4 regions of the Micromonospora sp. DT62 genome follow, and region 2 is predicted to be linked to each of the others. Evidence: riboswitches for the same ligand, from Rfam matches in the RefSeq annotation. Region 2 holds a riboswitch; each other region holds the start of a gene.

Region 1 (3,649 bases), on a different contig from region 2:
CACCGATCGACTGGCCGCCGGGCCGGTGCGCCTGCCGATCACCTACCGGGCCGACGTCCTCGTCGACGATCCCGACGAGATCGTCACCGTGGCCCGGCAGTGGCCTGCCACCACGGTGCGCAACCACACCCGGCTGCGGGCGGAGCCCGACGGCGTGGTCCGCATCGAGGTCGAGATCACCCTCGCCGCGCCCGCGCCGCTCTTCGGCTACGCGTTCCGCCAGGCCCGCGCCGCCCACCTCGGGCTGGCCGCCCGCCTCGCCGTGGCCCTCGACACGAGCCCGCCTGGGCCGCCGGCCGACTGACCGCCGGACGGGCCCGGCCGCAGTGGCTGGAGGCGGCGGACGCCGCCGCGCCCCGGTGACCCGCGACGGGCGGGGGACCGGGGCGCGGGCGTCAGTAGACCGACAGGTGCACGTGGTTGGTGTGGTCGCTGGACGGGTCGCCGTTGGCTCCGCTGTACGACTTCCATCCGCTGCTGGGCAGCCAGATCTGCCTGTACCAGATCACGTAGAGCACGGCGAGCCGGTCGGCGTTGCGCACGAAGTACGCCGACAGGTTGTTGCCGTACGTCCGGTCGCCGCCGGTGGCGTCGCCGCCGAAGCCGCCCTTCTGGGCCGCGAAGTCGCAGGCCCGGCCCTTCGGGTGCTCGCCCGAGCCGCCGGGGCGGTAGCAGGAGACGTAGCGGGTGAAGCCCGCCGCCTTGGCCTGGTTGAGCGCGTGCAGGGTGCGCGGGGTGATACAGCCGTTGGCGGGGGTGGGGTCGTTGACGCTGCACGACTCGCGCGGCCAGGAGCCGTCGGAGTTGCGCGGGGCCGCCTTCGCCGTCTTGCTGGAGGTGCCGCCCGGCGAGGTGCCCGCCCCCGTGGACTGCTGCCGCTGTTGCTGCTGCTCGCGGTTGGCGACCGTCAGCGCCCGTTCGGCCTGCTCCTTGCGCTTGGCCATCACGGTGACCTGCTTGCGCTGCTCCCGGATCTCGCCGTCCAGGGCGAGCTTGGTGCGGGTGGCCTCGTCCCGGGTCTCCTGGAGTTCGCGCAGGGCCCGGTCCTCCTTGGCGGCCACCGCGTCGAGGGCGGCGGCGCGGTCCATGAAGCCGTCCGGCGAGCTGCTGTTGAGCAGGGCGGACGCCACGCTGAGCCGACCGGTGCGGTAGGCCGCCCCCGCGATCTCGCCGACCCTGGCGGTGTGCGCGGCCAGCTCGACCTCGGTGGTCTTGAGCTGCGTGGCGAGCTGCTGCTGCCGCTTGGCCGACGTGTCCAGGGCGCGCTTGGCGTCGAGGTAGCCCTTGCTGGCGGCCTCCAACTGGGCCCGCAGGGCGGGGGTGCCGCCCTCCTCGTCCTGGCCGGGAGCTGCGGCGAGCAGGCCGGCCCGGGTGGCGGCCGCCGCCGGGGCGGCGGTGACCGGAGCCACCGCGGCGCCGAGGGCGAGCATCGTGGCGATCAGGGCCGCCGTCCGGGCGGCACGTCGTCGTACAGGTGCCATCACTGGCATGCAGGTGTCCTTCCGTCAGCCGCCGACCGGGTTAGCTGACGGGTTCGGGACGGAAGATCCCTACCGCTGACGCGGATGCACCCCACGAACTTGGTTCCCCGGTTCGCCCCGCCGGGCGATTAGGCGGCGGCCACCGCCGGCACCGGTGGGTGCCGCCTGGCGGAGGCCGAAGCCGAGCCTACCGGTGCCGGTGTGACTGATGCAGCGCAGGTGACGCAGGGTGTACGTCCACTAACAGTCAAATCCGGCATAAGCGCACAATACTCTCCCAGATTTAAGGCTGTCCTCATTACCACTCAACCGACCCGCAGGCCCCGCGCGACGCTCCGGGCTCGATCTGCAACGTGGCGTGCTCGATGTGGAAGTCGTCGTGCAGCGCGGCCCGGGCGGCGCCCAGCACCGCGCCGACCTCCGCGCCGGGTGCCATGGTCAGGTGGGCCGAGGCCACCTCCATTCCGGAGGTCAGCGTCCAGACGTGCAGGTCGTGCACCTCGGCGACGCCGGGCACGGCGGCCAGCCGGTCGTGCACCGCGGTCACCTGGAGGTGCTCCGGCGCGGCCTGCACCAGGATGCGCAGCGCGGCCCGCCCGAGCCGCCAGGTGCGCGGCAGGATGAACACCCCGATCGCGACCGCCACCAGGGGGTCCGCCCACCACCAGCCGGTGGTGGCGATCAGCAGGGCGGCCCCGATCACGCCGAGTGACCCCAGCAGGTCGCCGAGCACCTCCAGGTACGCCCCGTGGACGTTGATGCTCTCCTTCGCCCCGGAGCGCAGCAGCGCGAAGGCGCCGATGTTGGCGAGCAGGCCGAGCACGGCGACCACCAGCATCGGGCCGGCCAGCACCACCGGCGGGTCGCCGAAGCGGCGCACCGCCTCGATCACGACGTAGACCGCGACGCCGGAGAGCAGGACGGCGTTGGCCAGTGCGGCCAGCACCTCCAGCCGGTAGAGGCCGAAGGTGCGCTGCGGGTCGGCGCCCGCCCGCCGGGTGGCGGCGATCGCCGCGAGCGCCATGCCGATGCCGAGCACGTCGGTGAACATGTGCCCGGCGTCGCTCAGCAGGGCCAGCGAGCCCGTGCGGAAGGCCGCCACCGCCTCCACCACCATGAGGCCGGCGAGCAGCCCGAACGCCGCCCAGAGCCGGCCCCGGTGGCGGTGCGCGGCATTCGCCACCGACCCGTGATGGTGGTCATGACCTGCGCCCACGCGCCCACCCTCCGTCAGGCGTCCGGATTCGCGTTCAATCTATGTTCACATCGCTATGTATGCAAGTAACGTCGGCTCAGCCGATCGGGTCGACGGTGGTCAGCCGCTGGGTGGCCCGGGACAGCGCCACGTAGAGCGTCCGCACCCCCGACCCCGGGTCGGCCCGGATCTCGCCCGGGGCGACGAGGACGACCCCGTCGTACTCCATGCCCTTGGCCTCCAGGCTGGTCACCACCTGCAAACGCGGCGCGCCGAGCCGGCCCAGCCAGCCGGCCACCTCGTCGCGGCGCGGCACCGGCGTGATCACCCCGACCGTGCCCTCGACGTCGGCGAGCAGCGCGCCGGCCGCCGCCACCACCGCGGCCTCCAGCTCAGCCGGCGGCACCGACAGCGCGACCGGGTCGATGCCGGTGGAGCGCACCGCCCGGGGCAGCGGCAGGTCCGGGTGCAGCCGGCGGATCTCGGCCGCCGCCACCGCGAAGATCTCCGCCGAGTTGCGGTAGTTCGTGGTGAGGGTGAAGTGGTGCCGCTTGCGCCGGCCCAGCGCCTGGTCCCGGGCCCGGGTCAGCTCCTCCGGATCCCCCGTCCACGCCGTCTGCGCCGGGTCGCCCACCACCGTCCACGAGGCCAGCCGGCCCCGCCGGCCGATCATGCGCCACTGCATCGGCGAGACGTCCTGCGACTCGTCGACCACCACGTGCGCGTACTCCCGGTAGTCGTCCGGGCGTTCCCGCGCCGCCTCGCGGGCGGCACGCTGCCGGTCGGCGAAGGTGCTCAGCTCGCGGACCCCGCCGGCCAGCTGGAACGGGTCCCGCTTCGCCCGGGCGGGCTTCATCGGCTTGCCGAGCAGCGCGTCCAGCTCGTCGAGCAGCGCGATGTCGGCGATCGTCAGCCCGGCGGCGTCGAGGCTGCGGTACGCGTCGGTCAGCAGCCGGATCTCGGCGCGGGAGAG
Region 2 (3,649 bases):
ACGGGGTGCTCCGGGGCGAAGAGCCCGGTCAGGCCGGCCACCCGCAGGTAGCGGCGGGCCGCCTCGTCCCGGCTGGCGAACCAGGTCACCGGCCGGGCCGCCAGCTCACCCGCCTTGGCCAGCTCCGCCGGCGACCAGACGGCCTTGATGCCGAGCCCGACGACGGCGTCGACGGGCAGCCCGGCGCCCCGGGCGGCCAGCGCCAGTCCGACCACCCCGCCGAGGGAGTGCCCCAGCACGACCAGCCGGTCGCCCGCCGCGAGCCCCGCGGCGATCCGCGCGGCCAGCCCCGGGAAGGAGTACTCCGGCAGCGGCGGCGACCAGCCGTGGCCGGCGAGGTCCGGCGCCAGCCACCGCCCCGCCCACCGACGCTCCAGCAGCGGCGCCCAGGGCAGCCACACGTCGCCGGTCGCGCCCATGCCGTGCAGCAGCAGGAGCACCCGCCGGCCGTCCCGGTCACCCGACTCATCGACCATGGGCGCAGTGTGCCACCCGTCGGACGCCGCGGGCGAGGGCCGTGACCCGGACACGACATCGGGCGCCGACCCCCCGGGTGGGGAGCCGACGCCCGACGGCGTCGCTCAGGCGGAGTAGCCGCGGGTGGCGGCCCAGTTCGCCAGGGCGATGGTGCTGATCCAGTACGACGCGGTCGCCGGGTTCGCCGAGTCGGCGATCTTCACCAGCCGTCCCCCGTCCTGGTAGCCGACCACCGCGATGTAGTGGCCGCCGGGGAAGGAGTGCCAGCCGCCGTCGGTGTCCGTGGCGCTGCCGGCGACATTGACCACGACCCCCCGCCCGTCGGCGATGGCCGCGACGACGTCGGCCTGGAGCCGGTCCATCTGGGCCGGGGTGGCGGCGCCACCGGGGATCATCCGGGTCCGGTACGGCTCGCCCTTCACCGTCGCGTTCAGCACGCGGGTGGTGTCCTGGGCCGAGTCGGTGCCCATCTGGTCGGTGCCCAACTGGGCACCGAGGGCGTCCTGGCTGCGCGCGATGCCGGCGGCGCTGAGGGCGTGCCGGACGGCCGCCGGACCACAGTTGTAGAAGGTCGTCTGGGCCTGGTAGTCGTAGTCCAGGCTCTTGGCGGCCGGCGGCTTCGGCGGCTCCGGCTTGCGGGTCAGGTCCGGGTCCGGGGCGGCGCTGGACGCGCTGGCCGACGGGGCGGCGCTGGACGCGGCCGGGGCGGCGCTGGACGGGGCGGGCGCGACCCGGGCCTGGCTGCGCGAGGCCGCCGCGTCGTCCCGCAGTTCGGTCGCGGCCACCGGGGCCGGCGCGGCGGCGGGGGCCTCGTCGGTTCCGGCCAGCAGCGCGCCCGTGCCCGACGCCAGCACGAGCGCCGCGGCGGACGCGGCGGCCAGCTGGTACGGACGCTCGGACGTGAGGCGACGCAGCTGTCGCTTGAGGTGGTGCTTCACGGTTTCCTCCACGGGCTCGGGGTAGCGGCCGTCGGTCCGCGCCGAGGGCAGGGCGGACCGACCGCGCGGACGGGCGTCCGGGCGGGTGGTGGGCCACTCAGGGGATGCGCCCGGGACGCCGGGCGACGGACGGTGACCGGCGGGTCAGCTCATGACCTGCGGGCGGACGAGCGCGGTCACCGCGGCGCCGTGGAGACGGCGGCACAACCGAGGGGTGTACGGGTGTGGCATGAAGATGGAACTCCTTCCGACACCGCCGACCGGGTTAGCTGACGGATTCGGGCGGGAAGAACGCCCTACCACGGGCCCACGGCCCACGGATTCACCCCAACGAGCACTGGGTCCCCGGTTCGTCGTTCACGATTAGGCGGGTCGGCGCGGCGTCGCCTCTGGCGATCGGGTACCGCACCGGACGCGCCGACATTACTGGCCGGCCCACGCCCTGCCAACCCCGCCCCACCTGCCTAAACCTTGATCGGCAAACAATTTTTGCGGGCACTTCGCCACTGACGCGACTCAATGGGACGACCGTTTCTGTGCGCGCCTCCGGGCGACAATGGGACAAGTGGCGGACATCGGCGCCGAAACCCCGGCGGGAATCGACCGGGCCGCGCCGGATGACCGGTTCGCCGACGTGGTGACCGGCGTCACCGAAACGGTCGGGATTTCGTCGCCCGGACTCTCCAGCCGCCGGGGCGTCTCAGCGCGAGTCGGCGTACGTCGGTCGGTGGTCGTCCTGCGGGTCGGCGGCCCGGGGGCGCGGCACGGCGTTGCCCCGGTCCCCCGGCGCCGCCCCGCGGCCGCCGGGGTCCTTCCCGGCGCCGTCCCCGTCCCGCGGCGTCCGGACCGGCCTGCGCGGAGTGAGCAGCCGCATCATCGGCGTCTCGACGAGACGGTGCAACAGGCCGGCCAGGGCCAGGTTGACCAGCAGGAAGCCGAGCACCACCGCCGGCCCCCACCAGCCGGTGAAGCCGACGCCCCAGTCGCCGGTGAGCCGCAGGACGGTGATCATCACGAGGACGTGCACCAGATAGAAGGCGAAGGAGACCTCGCCCAGCCAGACCATCGGCCGGGACCGCCACGGCGAGCGCCGCCCGCGCACGTCCGCGTCCGCCGCCGCGGCGATGACCAGGATGTACGCCACCGAGAGCAGCGCCGCCCACAGTTCGGCGCGCACCCACTGCGCGGCGACCACCCAGGTCACCACGAAGAGCAGGCTGGCCAGCGGCAGGCCCGGCCCACGCCACCGGCCACGCCGCATCAGCTCGGCGGCGGCGACGCCCATCCAGAACTCCAGCGACCGCACCGGCGGGAAGACCTGGGTGAACCACCAGCGGCTCTCCTCGGGCACCAGCGCCTGGGCCGGCCAGAGCGCCAGGATGAGCAGCGGCACCGCGACCACGACGGCCCACAGGGCCCACGGCCGGGCCCGGCGGATCAGCGGCAGCGCCAACGGCAGGCAGAGGTAGAAGAAGAACTCGCAGGACAGCGACCAGCTGACCGTGTTGATGCTGTAGAAGTGGCCCGGCCGCGGGTCCCACGCCTGGAGGAGGAACAGGTTCTCCACCGCGACGAACCGGTCCACGGGGTCGGCGAACCAGGCCGCGACCGCCAGGGCCGCCACCCACAGCACCACGTGGCTCGGCCAGATCTTGGCCACCCGGCGCCGCCAGAACGCCCGACGGGTGTCGGTGGGTCGGGCCGACCAGACCAGCACGAAGCCGCTGAGGATGAAGAAGAACTGCACGCCCGACAGGCCGAGGGCGAAGGCCCAGTCCACGACGGCCTTCTGGCCGGGCTCGGCGATGATGCCCATCGTCGCGACGTGGAACCCGAAGACGAGCAGGGCGGCGACCCAGCGCAGCCCGGTCAGCGACGGCAGGCGGCTGGCCGGGGACGCGGGCCGGGTGGCCGGCGTGACGGTCGCGGCGTCGTTCATGCCGGCATCCCGACGATCCGCAGGGTCACCAGCACGTACGTCTCCTCCTCGACCCCGTCGTCGGGCGTCCCGGGAGGACGCCCCTTGCGGCTCCGGTCGGCACCGCCCGCCGGGCACCATACCCGCCGCTCCTGCTGATCCTTCCGTCCCGTCCGGAAGCGACCGTTGCGCCCCATCCGGGGTGATCGTCGCGTCCCGTCCCGTGACGGGGGTGATCGTGGCGTCCCGTCCCGTGACGGGGTGACGGCCGGCTATGCCCACGTCGGCCCGTGGCCTAATATTCCGTGACCCGGAG
Region 3 (3,649 bases), on a different contig from region 2:
TCGATGGTGACCAGCCCGGTCCGGTGCGTGCCGGTCGACTTGAACGGCGCCTTGAGCAGGTCGAAGTAGTGCGACCAGTTCCAGTACGGTCCCGGGTCCCAGTGCATGCCGCGCACGTTCGCGGCGACGGTGCCGGGGACGTTGTCGTGCCCGATGATGTGGTTGCGGTCCAGCGGGATGTTGTACTGCCGCGCCAGGTGGCGGACCAGCTTGGCGGAGGTGCGGTACATCGCCTCCGTGTACCAGGTGCCGTGCCCGGCGAAGCCCTCGTGTTCGAGGCCGATGGACTTGGCGTTCACGTACCAGTTGCCGGCGTGCCAGCCGACGTTCTTGGTCTTGATGTGCTGGGCGATGTGCCCGTCCACCGAGCGCAGGGTGTAGTGCCAACCCACCCGCTTCGGGTCCTTGACCAGGTTGACGCTGGGACCGAAGTAGCCCTCGGTGTCGTGGATGACGATGTACTCGATCTTCTGCTGGGTGGGACGGTTGCCCAGGTCGTGGTTGCCGTAGTCGCCCAGGGTGGGGCCGTAGTTCTCGTACGGCGCCGGGATCCACTCGCAGGAGATGTCGCTCGGGCACTCCAGCCCGTCCGGTCGGGCGAGCTTGCGCAGGCGCAGCCGGTCCAGCCAGGAGCGGTCCGGCTGGACCGCCCGGCCGGCCAGCGTGACCCGCTGCCCGTCGTCGGTCACCCGGCTGTCGCCCGTGGCGATGGTGGCGTACACCTCGTTGGCGAAGGCCGCCGCGGCGTCGGCGCTGTCCGCGCCGGAGTACCGGGCCACCGCGCCGTACCAGGTCGCCGGGTCGGTGCCGGCGCCGACCGGGGCGCCGATCTCCTTCTGGTACGCGGCCAGCAGCGCCGCGCCGCCCCGGATGTTGGCCGTGACGTCCGTCCGCAGCGACTCCTCGCTGGCGCCGGTCAGGTCGGCGGCGGCGTCGACGGTCCGCAGCGCGGCCTCGGCGGGCGGCGTGGCGGCCGGCGGCTCGCCGGCCTCGGCCAGGGACGGGCGGGAGTCGTCGCCGCGCGGGTCCTCGGTGCCCTCGTCGTGGTGCGTGCCGCCGGCGAGGGCGGCGACGTGCTCGGCGTCGGTGAGGTGCATCGGTCCGTAGCCGCCGCTGGTGCTCGGCGTGCCGGCGTTGGTGTCCCAGCGGGACTGCAGGTAGGAGACCCCGAGCAGGACGCTCTCCGGTACGCCGTACTCGGCGGCCGCGGCGGCGTACTGCTGCTGCCGGTCGTTCACCGGCGCTGCCGCGGCGGCGGATCCGGCGGCGGTGAGCGGCGTCGTCGCCATGGCGGCTGCCACGGCGGCGGCCAGCAGGACGCGTCTGCTCCTCGATGTCGCTGACAGGTGCATCAGACCCCCAGTTCGGACGGGCAAAGGTGGGGTCACCTTCGCCCCGCCCGCCGCCTCTGGTCAATACCTTTCCGTCAGACACTTCAGAAGGAAGGAAATCTTCGTTGCCCGGGTTGCGGAACCGCCCGACCCGGGTGGGTACGGAGTGTCACTGCCCGTAGGGTTGCGGATCGATAACGGTCGTCTCTACTCTGGTCCTTCGTCGGCCGGTGACATTCCGTCCAACCAGGGCGGTGACGGTCCGACACCGCCGAGTCGCTCCCGAGCGAGCCGGGGACCCATGTTCCCCGGGGTGAATCCGCAGTCCTGCGGTAGGGCGCCCCTTCCCGCCCGAACCCGTCAGCTAACCCGGTAGGCGGTACGGAAGAAGGAGTACGAAGCCCGGTGGCACACCATGCCCCGCGGCCACCGTCGGCCCGGTCGGCCCTCGCCGACCCGGTGACGGCTGCGCCGCGCCCACGCTGGTACCGCTGCACCACCGCCCTCGCCGCCCTGGCCGCGTTCGCCGTCGTCCTGACCGGCGGCGCCACGGCGGCCCACGCCGAACCGACGGTCGCCGAGATCGAGCGGCAGATCGACGAGGACTGGAACAAGCTCGAACCGATCATCGAACGGCACAACGCCACCCGACAGGACCTGGCCGCCAGGCGAAAGCAGGCCGACGCGCTCGCCGCGCAGATCGGTCCCCTGGAGAAGCAGGTCGACCAGGCGATGGAGAAGGTCGGCGCGCTGGCGGCCCGCGCCTACAAGGGCGAGAACGTCTCCGCCGTCAACGCCCTGCTGGGCAGCCGCTCACCGAGCGAGATGATCGGGCAGCTCGAGCTGCTCGACCAGTTCGCCCAGCACCAGCAGCAGGACGTGCGGCAGGTCGCCGAGCTGCGCGACCGGCTGGCCGCCAAGAAGGCGCCGCTGGACGAGATGGTCGTCCAGCTCAGCCGCACCGAGGCCCAGCTCGCGGCGAAGAAGAAGCAGATCAACGCCGAGATCGACCGGTTGCAGAAGCTGCGGCTGCGGGTCTACGGCAACGGCGGCGGCGGGCCGCTGCGCCCCGCCCCCTGCCCGGCCGGCTATCCCGGCGGCCCGGCCGGCACCGCCGTGAAGTTCGCCTGCGCGCAGATCGGCAAGCCCTACGTCTGGGGCGCCGAGGGGCCGAACTCGTACGACTGCTCCGGCCTGATGCTCGCCGCCTGGGCGAAGGCGGGGGTGTCGCTGCCGCACAACGCCGCGCAGCAGCGGCGGGCCACCGCGTCCGTCAGCCGGGGCGAGCTGCGCCCGGGCGACCTCGTCTTCTACTACAGCGACCTGCACCACGTCGGCATGTACGTCGGCGGGGGCTGGGTGGTGCACGCCTCCCGGGCCGGGGTGCCGATCAGGATGAAGAAGGTCGACGACGGCCCGATCCACAGCTACGGCCGGCCCGGCTGAGGTGCAAGGAAGGGCACCTTCCTGACGGATCCGGTAGAGGAAGGTGCCCTTCCTGACACGTAGCGGCCCGGGTCAGCGGGTGGGCCAGGTGCGCCAGTGCTGCCAGGAGCGGCTCGGGGTCGGGCCGCGCTGCCCCTGGTAGCGCGAGCCGTAGACGGCCGAGCCGTACGGATGCTGCGCCGGCGACGAGAGCCGGAAGATGCAGAGCTGGCCGATCTTCATGCCCGGCCAGAGGGTGATCGGCAGGTTGGCGACGTTGGACAGTTCGAGGGTCACGTGACCGGAGAAGCCCGGGTCGATGAAGCCCGCCGTGGAGTGGGTGAGCAGGCCCAACCGGCCCAGTGAGCTCTTCCCCTCCAGGCGGCCGGCGAGCTGGTCGCCGAGCGTGATCACCTCCAGCGTCGAGGCGAGCACGAACTCGCCCGGATGCAGCACGTACGGCTCGCCGTCGGGCACCTCGACCATCGACGTGAGGTCGTCCTGCTGCTGCGCGGGGTCGATGTGGGTGTAGAGGTGGTTGTTGAAGACCCGGAAGTGCTTGTCCAGGCGTACGTCGATGCTGGACGGTTGCACCAGCGCGGGCTCGAACGGCTCCAGCGCGAGCGTCCCCGCCTCGATCTCGGAGGCCAGGTCGCGGTCGGAGAGCAGCATCCGCACACCTTAGCGACCGACACGCGTGACCTGCGTGTCGGAGTGCATCTTCGTACAATTGTTCGATAGAATGCCGGCATGGCTTCCTGGTCCGAATTCGCCGCCGACGAGCCCCGCCTCGCCGACGGGATCCGCCTCCTCATGCAGCAGTACGGGCCGGGCTTCGGCTACCTGGCCACCGTCCGCGCCGACGGCGGTCCCCGGGTGCACCCGGTCTCCCC
Region 4 (3,649 bases), on a different contig from region 2:
GCGGAAGCGATCCCCGTCCCGGCCACGCGGCGACGGGTGAACCGACCGGCCCCGCCGGCACGTACCCCGCCCTGGATTCGTAGGGAGACACTCGATGGGCGCCGACCACAGCCGTCCCGCTCCGTCCGCCCCGCCGAGGGTGCGACGGATCCTCGTCGCGACGGTGGTGCCCCTCTTCGTCGCCACGCTGATCGCCGCCCTGGTGCTGTGGCCGTGGGACGCGCCCGACCCGGCGACCGGCACCGACGCGCCCCGCTACCACGGCACGGTGACCCGGGTGGTGACGGAGCCGTGCCCGCCCGCCCCGGAGGCCCCGGAGGGAAGCCCCGACGCGTCGCAGGGCCCCTGCGGCACGGTCACCGTGCAGGTGCAGGACGGCCCCGACGCCGGCCAGCAGGTGGAGACGCCGGTGCCCGCGGGCCCCGGCGCGCCGACCGTCGCCGTGGACGACGAGATCATCCTGGTCGAGCTCACCGACCCCGCCGACCCCACGGCCAGCACCTACAACATCGCCGAGCACCAGCGCGGCGAGCCGCTGGTCTGGCTGGTGGCGCTCTTCGCGGCCGCCATCGTCGCCTTCGGGCGGTGGCGCGGGCTGGCCGCGCTGGCCGGCCTGGCGGCGAGCTTCGCCATCCTGCTGACCTTCGTGCTGCCGGGCATCAGCGCCGGGAACCCGCCCCTGCTGGTCGCGGTCGTCGGCGCCGCTCTGATCATGTTCGTGGTGCTCTACCTGACCCACGGCGTGACCGCGCAGACCTCGGTCGCCGTGCTCGGCACGCTGGGCAGCCTGGTGCTGACCGGTGTCCTCGGCACGATCGCCACCGCCGCGACCCACCTGACCGGGTTCGGCTCCGAGGACGCCACCACGCTGTCGATGTACCAGGCCGACGTCGACCTGCACGGGCTGCTGCTGGCCGGCATCATCATCGGCTCCCTCGGCGTGCTGGACGACGTCACGGTGACCCAGGCCGCCACGGTCACCGAGCTGGCGCACGCCAACCCCGGGCTGTCCCGGACACAGCTCTACCGGGCGGCGACCCGGGTCGGCCGGGCGCACATCGCCTCGACGGTGAACACCATCGTGCTGGCGTACGCCGGTGCCTCGCTGCCGGTGCTGCTCCTGCTGACCGCCGACTCGCGGGCGGTGACCCAGCTTCTCACCAGCGAGTTCCTCGCCCAGGAGATCGTCCGCAGCGCGGTCGCCACCCTGGGCCTGATCGCCGCCGTGCCGCTGACCACCGCGCTGGCGGCCCTGGTGACCACGGCCGGCCGACGCGGCGGGGACGCCAGCGACCGCGCCACGCCCGCGCCGACGCCCCGGCCGGCCACCGACCGGTCCGAGGCGCTGGAGGCCCTCAGCGGGCCGCGTGGGGACACGCCGTCCGCCGCGCCCGCCGGGGGCAGAAGTACGGACATCGCATGGTGACGCTCCTCAGCGTGACCGAACAGAACGTTCGACCTGATAAACGCGTCACTGCTCACCGTCCGCCATTACGAAATAACGCATTTAGTCGGCTTAGGGACGTAGATCCCCGGGAGCGTTCTCGGGTAACCTCGCTGCCGGTCACCGCCGAAGGCGCGCAGCGGCGCCTGCGGTGCCGCCGCCCAATCGCCGCGAGGCGAACCGGGGACCCAGGTACGTGGGGTGAATCCGCGACAGCGGTAGGGGCCACTTCCGCCCCGAACCCGTCAGCTAACCCGGTCGGCGGTCGACGGAAGGGAAAACTGTGACGGCACCCCTACGCCGCTGGTTGACGCCCGTGGTGGCCGTACTCGCCGCCCTGGCGGTCTTCGCCGGGCCTCTCCCGGCAGCGGCCGCGCCCACCCCGCCCAAGCCCTCCGGGCACGGGGACGACGAGCCCAAGCTGCTCGACGACCTCATCGAGGCCCGGAACCGGTCCTACGTGCAGGCCAAGGCGAAGCTGGCCAATTCGAAGAAGCGCCAACTCGAACTGGCCCTGGAGGTCTCCCGGGCGCAGGCCGAACTGAACGCGCTGGCCCCCCAGGTCAGCCAGATCGCCGCCCAGTCCTACCGCACCGGGCGGATCGGCGCGGTGTCCATGCTGCTGGACACCGCCAGCCCCGACTCGTTCGTCAAGCGCGCCGCCGCCCTCGACGAGCTCAACCTGGTCAACTCCAAGAAGCTCGCCGAGGTGAACGCGGTCAAGGACCGCGCCGAGCAGGCCAAGCTGGCGCTCGACACCGAGGTCCGCGAACAGCAGAAGCTGACGAACGAGATCGCGCGCGGCAAGCGGGAGGCGGAGAAGGCGCTCGCGCTGGTCGGCGGCAGAGGGCTGACCAGTGGCAAGGTGGTCGCCACCTCGCCGGTGGCGAAGATCGCGCCGGGGCGGGCAGCCGACGGCGACTGGACGCCGCTGTCACCCACCGAGGACGACCCCACCACCTCCGGCCGCATCACCGCGCGCACCCTGCACATGTACAAGGAGGTCAAGCGGGCCGGCTTCAACCGGTTCGTCGGCTGTTACCGCTCCGGCGGGCCGTACGAGCACCCGAAGGGCCGGGCCTGCGACTGGTCGCTGCAGAGGAGCGGCTTCTCCCCCTGGCACAACGACGACACCTACATGTACGGCAACAACCTGACCGCGTTCCTGGTCCGCAACGCCGACCGGCTCGGCGTCTACTACGTGATCTGGAACAGACAGATCTGGTTCCCGGCGACGGGCTGGAGTTCCTACAGCGGTCCGTCGAACCACACCGACCACGTCCACGTGTCGCTCTGGTAGACACGCACACGCGCGGCACAGCCGAGAGCGCGGACAGGGCCGCCCCGCCGAACGCGGGGCGGCCCTGTCTCGTCGTACGGACCCGCCCGCCACGGCGGTGACGGGCGGGCGGTGGGCGGTTGTTCAGGCGAGCGCGGCGCTGGCCGCCGTCTCCGGCGCGTCGGCCGTACGGGCGGGCACCTCGGCCACCGTCCGCACCTCGCCGGCGGTCAGCCGGTACGACATGCCGACCACCCCGCAGCGGCCGGCGGCCACCTCCACGGCGAGGACGGCGGAGCGGCCCAGCATCGCCTCGACGGTGTGCGCGATGTGGATGTCGACGATCCCGTCGATGTCGTCCACGCCCTCGGCGGCGGCCCGGCGCAGGCTCGGCACCACGGCGTCCACCACGGCGCACAGGTGCCCGACCGGCGGGGTGCCGGTGGCGTCCGCCGTACGCGCCGCCTGGACGGCCCCGCAGGAGTCGTGCCCCAGCACCACCACCAGCGGCGTGCCCAGGACCGTGACGGCGTACTCCACGCTGCCCAGCACCTCGGGACCGATGGTGTGCCCGGCGGTGCGGACCACGAAGAGGTCACCGAGGCCGCGGTCGAAGATGATCTCGGCGGCGAGCCGGGAGTCGGAACAACCGACGATCACCGCGAAGGGGTGCTGCCCGTCGGCGACCGCGGCGCGGTGCCCGGCGTCCTGGTTGGGGTGGCGCGGGGCGCCGGTCACGAACCGCCGGTTGCCGGCGTGCAGCTCGGCGAGCGCCTGCCTGGGACTCGTGGGGACGGCGAACGCGGTGCCGACGTCGGCCGGGGCCCCGGCCGTGGCCGGCACCGGGAGCGTCCGCTCCGGGCCGGGTTGCGTTCCTGGCGATCCGGGACGACTCATCCCACACCTCGCTACCTCACGTGAACGGC

What was found. A riboswitch is a leader RNA that binds a small molecule or an ion and turns the genes downstream of it on or off. The one in region 2 is predicted to bind cyclic di-AMP.
Region 1: linked by a shared signal. The riboswitch ahead of ACPXCB_RS16310 (coiled-coil domain-containing protein) and the one ahead of ACPXCB_RS00560 (C39 family peptidase) in region 2 are both predicted to bind cyclic di-AMP.
Region 3: linked by a shared signal. The riboswitch ahead of ACPXCB_RS17005 (NlpC/P60 family protein) and the one ahead of ACPXCB_RS00560 (C39 family peptidase) in region 2 are both predicted to bind cyclic di-AMP.
Region 4: linked by a shared signal. The riboswitch ahead of ACPXCB_RS24065 (coiled-coil domain-containing protein) and the one ahead of ACPXCB_RS00560 (C39 family peptidase) in region 2 are both predicted to bind cyclic di-AMP.

Annotation. Positions count from the first base shown of each region.
Region 1 covers NZ_JBNCOB010000010.1:32,620-36,268, reverse strand. Annotated here, with positions in the region: gene ACPXCB_RS16315 (SRPBCC family protein) at 1-304, shown strand, start outside; gene ACPXCB_RS16310 (coiled-coil domain-containing protein) at 396-1,481, opposite strand; cyclic di-AMP (ydaO/yuaA leader) riboswitch at 1,495-1,626, opposite strand; gene ACPXCB_RS16305 (cation diffusion facilitator family transporter) at 1,780-2,697, opposite strand; gene ACPXCB_RS16300 (HelD family protein) at 2,774-3,649, opposite strand, start outside.
Region 2 covers NZ_JBNCOB010000001.1:129,030-132,678, forward strand. Annotated here, with positions in the region: gene ACPXCB_RS00555 (alpha/beta fold hydrolase) at 1-476, opposite strand, end outside; gene ACPXCB_RS00560 (C39 family peptidase) at 582-1,427, opposite strand; cyclic di-AMP (ydaO/yuaA leader) riboswitch at 1,655-1,795, opposite strand; gene ACPXCB_RS00565 (acyltransferase family protein) at 2,116-3,354, opposite strand; gene ACPXCB_RS00570 (hypothetical protein) at 3,351-3,530, opposite strand.
Region 3 covers NZ_JBNCOB010000011.1:783-4,431, forward strand. Annotated here, with positions in the region: gene ACPXCB_RS17000 (N-acetylmuramoyl-L-alanine amidase) at 1-1,289, opposite strand, end outside; cyclic di-AMP (ydaO/yuaA leader) riboswitch at 1,591-1,724, shown strand; gene ACPXCB_RS17005 (NlpC/P60 family protein) at 1,737-2,777, shown strand; gene dcd (dCTP deaminase) at 2,850-3,428, opposite strand; gene ACPXCB_RS17015 (pyridoxamine 5'-phosphate oxidase family protein) at 3,507-3,649, shown strand, end outside.
Region 4 covers NZ_JBNCOB010000021.1:52,119-55,767, forward strand. Annotated here, with positions in the region: gene ACPXCB_RS24060 (YibE/F family protein) at 95-1,426, shown strand; cyclic di-AMP (ydaO/yuaA leader) riboswitch at 1,593-1,724, shown strand; gene ACPXCB_RS24065 (coiled-coil domain-containing protein) at 1,728-2,744, shown strand; gene ACPXCB_RS24070 (carbonic anhydrase) at 2,868-3,620, opposite strand.